2 regions of the Enterococcus bulliens genome follow, and region 1 is predicted to be linked to the other one. Evidence: predicted binding sites of a transcription regulator. Region 1 holds the regulator's gene; the other holds the start of a gene.
The links. The regulator HrcA, encoded in region 1, represses chaperone genes, less so after heat shock. The targets are predictions, from matches to a motif close to TTAGCACTCNNNNNNNNNGAGTGCTAA.
Positions count from the first base shown of each region.

Region 2: groES (co-chaperone GroES) is a predicted target of HrcA. The motif match lies at 1,376-1,402, and genes of this name have one in related genera.

Region 1 is NZ_JBSMXK010000003.1:2,634-6,062, forward strand. It holds gene dnaK (molecular chaperone DnaK) at 1-780, opposite strand, end outside; gene grpE (nucleotide exchange factor GrpE) at 832-1,350, opposite strand; gene hrcA (heat-inducible transcriptional repressor HrcA) at 1,387-2,433, opposite strand; gene hemW (radical SAM family heme chaperone HemW) at 2,595-3,429, opposite strand, start outside.
Region 2 is NZ_JBSMXK010000002.1:49,668-53,096, reverse strand. It holds gene groL (chaperonin GroEL) at 1-1,031, opposite strand, end outside; gene groES (co-chaperone GroES) at 1,057-1,341, opposite strand; gene ACWOEC_RS01580 (CPBP family intramembrane glutamic endopeptidase) at 1,531-2,151, shown strand; gene ACWOEC_RS01575 (MBL fold metallo-hydrolase) at 2,241-3,047, opposite strand; gene ACWOEC_RS01570 (two-component system regulatory protein YycI) at 3,095-3,429, opposite strand, start outside.

The DNA of each region.
Region 1 (3,429 bases):
TCCAGCTGTGATAAATGGCAAGCTGATTTGTGTGCTTGATACACCAGAAAGATCTTTTTTCGCTTTTTCAGCAGCATCTTTCAAACGTTGAACTGCCATTTTATCTTTACTTAAATCGATTCCATTTTCTTTTTTGAACGCATCTACCATGTGGTCGATGATTTTGTTATCAAAGTCATCCCCACCTAATAAGTTATCTCCAGCTGTTGACAATACGTCAAACACGCCGTCACCTAATTCAAGTACAGATACGTCAAATGTACCTCCACCAAGGTCAAATACTAAGATTTTTTCATCTTTATCTGTTTTGTCTAAACCATAAGCCAAAGCTGCTGCTGTTGGTTCATTAACGATACGTTCCACTTCTAAACCAGCGATTTTACCAGCGTCTTTTGTTGCTTGACGTTGCGCATCGTTAAAGTAAGCAGGAACAGTGATGACTGCTTTTTCAACTTTTTCACCTAGATAATCTTCTGCAAATCCTTTAATGTATTGTAAGATCATTGCTGAGATTTCTTGAGGTGTGTAGTTTTTACCTTCTACTTCAACTTTGTATCCAGGTTCGCCCATGTAGCGTTTGATTGAAGAAATCGTATTTGGGTTTGTTACAGCTTGGCGTTTTGCTACTTCACCCACTTGGATTTCACCATTTTTAAATGAGACAACAGAAGGAGTTGTACGATTTCCTTCAGGATTTGTAATGATTTTTGCTTCTCCGCCTTCTAATACAGCTACTGCAGAGTTTGTAGTTCCTAAGTCGATTCCGATAATTTTACTCATATCTAATTCTCTCCTTTTTCATTTTACATCAATATTGGTTTGATTTATTTTTTATTGTGCAACGATAACCATACTTGGTCGTAAGACGCGATCATGTAAGCGATAGCCTTTTTGTAAGACTTCCACGATCGTATCTGTTGCTTGATCTTCAGTTGCTGGGATCGTTTGTACTGCTTGATGCAGCATTGGATCAAACGGTTCACCTTTAGCCGGAATTTCTTCGATTCCTTCTTCTTTTAACGCATGTCGTAAGCTTTCTAAGACCATTTCAACGCCTTTTTTCAAGCTTTGACTTTGTTCATCCGTTACTTCAGCAGCCATTGCACGCTCTAAATTGTCGATTGCAGGCAATACTTTTTTCCCTAAATCTTGAGAACGGTATTTTTGCAACAATTCACGTTCGTTACGATTGCGTGAAGTAATATTCGCAATTTCCGCAGAAGCACGTAAGAACTTATCTTCCATTGCTTCAAATTCAGCTTTAACTGTATCTAGTTCAGATACAACCTCTTCTTCCATTGCTTCGGTCACTTGATCTTCTACAAGTTCCTCGACTTGTTCTTCTTGCATATCTTGCTCATGTTTTGTCACTTAATTCCATCCTTTCTATAGATGATAAACATGGTCTAATCCATTATAATAATTGGCTAATGTCGTGGATAGCTCATCTTTGAATAGATCCATTAAGCTATACATTTGCGCATAAGGCATATTCGCCGGGCCTAATAAGGCAATGGTTCCTAAGCCATGGTTTTCAATTTCATAGTTTGCTTGAATGATACTCATATTTTCTAGTAGATCCACACCGATCTCTTTTCCAATTTTGACTTGGATCGAGTCGTTTCTAGAAGCAAACAATTGACCGAGCGCTTCAGAATCTTTCATAAAATCATACAATTGTTTCACTGTCGTGCCACTTTGATTCGTTTCGAAATTCAATACATTCATCCGTCCACTAACGAATACCTTATCTTCAAACGCTTGACTGAGCAGATGATAAAACACATCTAAAATCCCTTCCGTCGATTGAAAATAGCGATTCATAATCATGGGAATCTCGGTTCGTAAACGATGGTATACCGTTAACAATGACTCATTAAGTAGACGCTCATTTACTATTGAAGCAATCATTTCTAAATCTTCAAGCTTCATCGTATCCGGAATTGTAAATACGCTACTTTGTACGTTATTTTTATCCGTTACAATAATCGTCACTACTTGTCTTTGATTTAACGGAATCATCCGAAACCCGGTTAGCTTGCGATCACTCATCTCCGGACCAAGTGCTAGTGCAGTATAATTTGTCATCTGGGATAATAATAGCGCAGATTGACGAATGATCTCATTGATTTCATGAAATTCTTTTGCAAAAGCATGTTTGATCATGACTGTCTCTTCTTTAGAGATCGTTTTTGGAACCAATAAATGGTCCACATAATAACGATACCCTTCTAATGAAGGAACACGTCCTGAAGAAGAATGGGTCTTTAATACTAACCCTTTTGCTTCTAATGTTTTCATCTCGTTTCGAATCGTAGCCGAACTCGCTTCAATTCCAGATTCCATCAATGTTTTCGAACCAACTGGCTGTTCATCGCTAGTATAGTTCTGGATGATAAGACGTAGAATCTCTTCTTGTCTATTGGTCAACATTTTCATCACCCCTTGTTAGCACTCGATATACTTAAGTGCTAATACAAGTATAAATATATCATATTCTAGATAATTGTCAAGAATTTCACTCACATTTTTAGCACTCTTTTATATCAAGTGCTAAAAACCGCTAGAGTCCAATTGCTCTAGCGGTTTCGTAACTATTTATCCAATAAAAAACGTTCAAATACTTCATTTCCTACAAACATTCCTGCTTTCGTTAAAGCGATTGCTTCTTTTGTTTCGATCAACCATCCTTTAGCAATCAGTTCATCTAAAACTGGTCGATATAACGCGTCGATCGTTGTCGAAAATTTCGTTGCAAAGTGTGCTTTTGACACACCCGTTTGTTTCCGCAACCCTAAAAAGAGTTCTTCTTCGATTTGATTGACTCTAGCAATCGGTTCTTGCTCCATAATGGGGAGAGTTTGTTCGCGTAATGGGTTGAGATAATGCTGGATCGGACCAAAATTACGATAGCGGGTCTGATCGGCATACCCGCTAGCACCTGCTCCAAACCCAAAGTATTCCTCATTGTTCCAATACACTAAATTATGCTTGGATTCAAAGCCAGGTTTTGCAAAATTACTGATTTCATATTGGTGATGCCCTGATTTTTCCATTGCTTCAATCGTTTGCTCAAACATCGTCACTTCGACTTCTTGACTAGGTAATTCCATTCGCCCTTGGCGGACCCAATTCATAAACATCGTTTTATTTTCTAAAATTAACGAATACAACGAATAATGCGGCAAGTCAAAGGCTAACGCTTGCGCTAAGGTATCCGAAAATCCTTCAAGCGTTTGACCAGGTAAAGCATAGATCAAATCGATACTGATATTGTGGAATCCTTCTTTATCAAGCAAGACTAACGTATCGTAAACATCTTGCGCGGAATGTTTACGCCCAATCTTTTTCAACAAACGGTCGTCAAATGTTTGTACCCCCATCGACAGACGATCGATGCCATAATTTTTCATGACTTGTAGTTTTCCT
Region 2 (3,429 bases), on a different contig from region 1:
ACACGTGCTGCAATGGCTTCTTTTTCGCCAGCGCCTTCAACGATCGTTGTATTGTCTTTATCGACCACGACTTTGCTTGCGCGTCCTAGCATTTCGATCGATGCATCTTTTAATTCTAGACCTAGATCTTCTGTGATCACAGTACCACCAGTTAAGATCGCAATATCTTCTAACATAGCTTTACGACGGTCACCAAATCCAGGAGCTTTTACAGCGACTACGTTAAACGTACCACGGATTTTGTTTAATACTAAAGTTGGTAAAGCTTCACCATCTACATCATCTGCAATAATCAATAATGGTTTGCTTTGTTGTAAGATTTGTTCGAGCAATGGCAAAACGTCTTGAATATTTGAGATTTTTTTATCTGTGATCAAGACATATGGATTTTCTAACACAGCTTCCATTTTATCATTGTCTGTTACCATGTATTGAGAAAGGTAGCCGCGGTCAAATTGCATTCCTTCTACCACATCTAGTTCTGTTTCGATCCCTTTTGATTCTTCGATCGTAATCACGCCATCATTGCCGACTTTTTCCATTGCATCTGCAATATAACTTCCTACTTGTTCACTACCAGAAGACACTGCTGCAACTTGTGCGATAGCTTCTTTAGTATTCACGATTGATGAAATTGCATGTAGTTCTTCGACTGCGGTTTTTGTCGCCAACTCGATCCCACGACGTACACCTAATGGATTTGCACCAGCCGTTACGTTTTTCAAGCCTTCACGTACGATCGCTTGTGTCAATACAGTAGCTGTAGTCGTACCATCACCTGCGATATCATTTGTTTTTGAGGCAACTTCTGAAACTAACTGAGCCCCCATATTTTCAAAATGATCTTCTAATTCGATTTCTTTTGCAATAGTCACACCATCGTTTGTGATCAGTGGTGAGCCAAAGCCTTTTTCTAATACCACATTGCGGCCTTTTGGTCCTAAAGTTACTTTTACGGTATCTGCTAATTTATCTACTCCACGTAACATTGCTGAACGTGCATCTTCTGCAAATTTAATGTCTTTTGCCATTTTCTTCACCTCAAAAATAATTTTTTTATTCTACGATTGCAACGATATCTTTCGCTGAAAAAATCATATATTCAGTGCCTTCATACTTCACTTCTGAACCGGCATATTTTTCAAATAACACAGTGTCTCCCACTTTTACCGGAACAGGTGCTACTTCTCCATTATCGAGAAGACGTCCTTCTCCAACTGCGATCACGGTACCAGTTTGTGGTTTTTCTTTTGCTGCTGAAGCTAAGACAAACCCGCTAGCAGTTGTTTCTTCTTCTTTTGATACTTCGATCAATACACGATCACTTAATGGTTTTAACACGTTTTATCCCTCCAAAAAATAGGTTTTTAATATATTAGCACTCTCTTTAATCGAGTGCTAACTTACACAGATTATATTACTCATTTTTGTAGCAGAATGCAAGTTTTTTGAATAATTTTAAAAAATTCCCGGAAAAGCGATACCTTGTGTTTTTTTTGTTATACTAAGAGAAATGAAAGGAGAACGAGCATGTCTTTAAAAAAATATAGTCTATTGACGATTTTGATTTATGCTGTTTGCTACTTACTTCCAGCATTTTTCCCGATCAATTTAAGCTTATGGATCACCTTATTTACATATGTCCTTGGTGCAATCACGTTAAGTCTCGTCTATTTACGTCATGGATTGAGTCAATTTGAAAAACGTCCTGCCGATTGGAAACAAATCTTGACTTGGGGAATCGGAGGTATCTTTTTAGCTTTGATCCTTCAAGCCATCGCCTCTCAAATCGAAGTCGGTCTCTTTGGTGCCCCAGAGACATCGCAAAATACCGCACAGATTATCGGGTTTGTTCAATCACAGCCCTTCTTTATTCTAGCCGTCACAATCGGTGGCCCTATCATGGAAGAATTTGTCTTTCGCCGCGCGATATTATTGTCACTAGCTAGTAAGACACCACTTTGGTTTGCTATGTGTGTCAGTAGTTTACTGTTTGCACTGATCCATTTTGACGGACACTTATTGCTATATACCACGCTAGGATTGTTTTTTAGTTTTCTCTATCTCAAAACCGGTCGTATTTGGACATCGATTATCTGTCATGTCGGCATGAATACCTTAGTTGTCTTACTGACGATTTTCTTAACTTAAAAAAAGGGGGTGTGACAAACGTTTGTCACACCCCCTAAAAAGTGAATACCTAGTATTTCAGAAGCCATTTTTTCTGTCACAACTTCTTTTTAAATTGCAAATAATTCTGTCGCTCGATCCGGATCGGTATCATATAGTTTAAACGTTTCGTTGACCCCTTTATCGTATTCTTTTAGAATCGTCTCCATCGTCAGATGTGCCAACTCTTTCAAATTGTTCTCGCGACTCAAATGGCCTAAATAGATCCGTTTCGTTCGATCGCCAAGTAAATCTTTCATCGCTAACGCACCATCTTCATTTGACAGATGCCCTTTATCTCCTAGTATTCGTTGCTTTAAATTCCATGGATATGCACCCATGCGCAACATTTCTAAATCGTGATTGCTCTCGATCAGATAAGCATCTGCATCTTCAATAATCCCGCGAACGCGATCACTACAATACCCCGTATCTGTCAGTACAACAAACGATTTGCCCGCTTTATTGAATTTATAAAACTGTGGTGCTGCAGCATCATGTGACACACCAAAACTTTCAATATCTAGATCCCCTAATGTCAGCACACTTTCCATATCAAAAATATGTTTTTGCGCTACATCGACTTTACCGATCAATGGATCCATGGCTTGCCAAGTTTGTTGATTGGCGTAGACATCTAAGCCATATTTACGTGCAAGTACTCCCACACCATGGATGTGATCCCGGTGTTCATGTGTCACCAAAATCGCATCGAGATCTTCTGGTTTACGATCGACTTCACCTAGTAATGAAGTAATTTTTTTCCCACTCAATCCAGCATCAACAAGGATTCGTTTTTGTTCACTTTCGATATATAGTGAATTTCCCGAGCTGCCACTTGCTAAAATACTGACTTGAAATGCTTGGTTCGTTTTCATTACATCTGACCCCTTTTTGTTTCTTCTTTACGAGTATACGCGAAGTGCTAATAATTTTCCACCTTGCGCACAGAAGAATTCGTGATGATTCGATTACTAAAAGCATTAACCACTTCTAGTTGATGGGAGTTGTCCGCTTTTTCGATCGATACGATCCACGCAGGAATGTATACGTTTTGACCGCGTACATTTAAAATCAAGGTATAGGCTAATTGTGCCCATTCGATCGTGGATTTAACAGGTAAACGATTATTACTGTAAAGGGTTGAGATCGCTTCTTTTTCTGTATACAACGATATCGACTCTCGTAAAGGAGTGAGATTGCTAATATAGGTTTGTGTATAATTAGTATTGATGTAGTCTCCGTTTTCTTGCGTAAAAT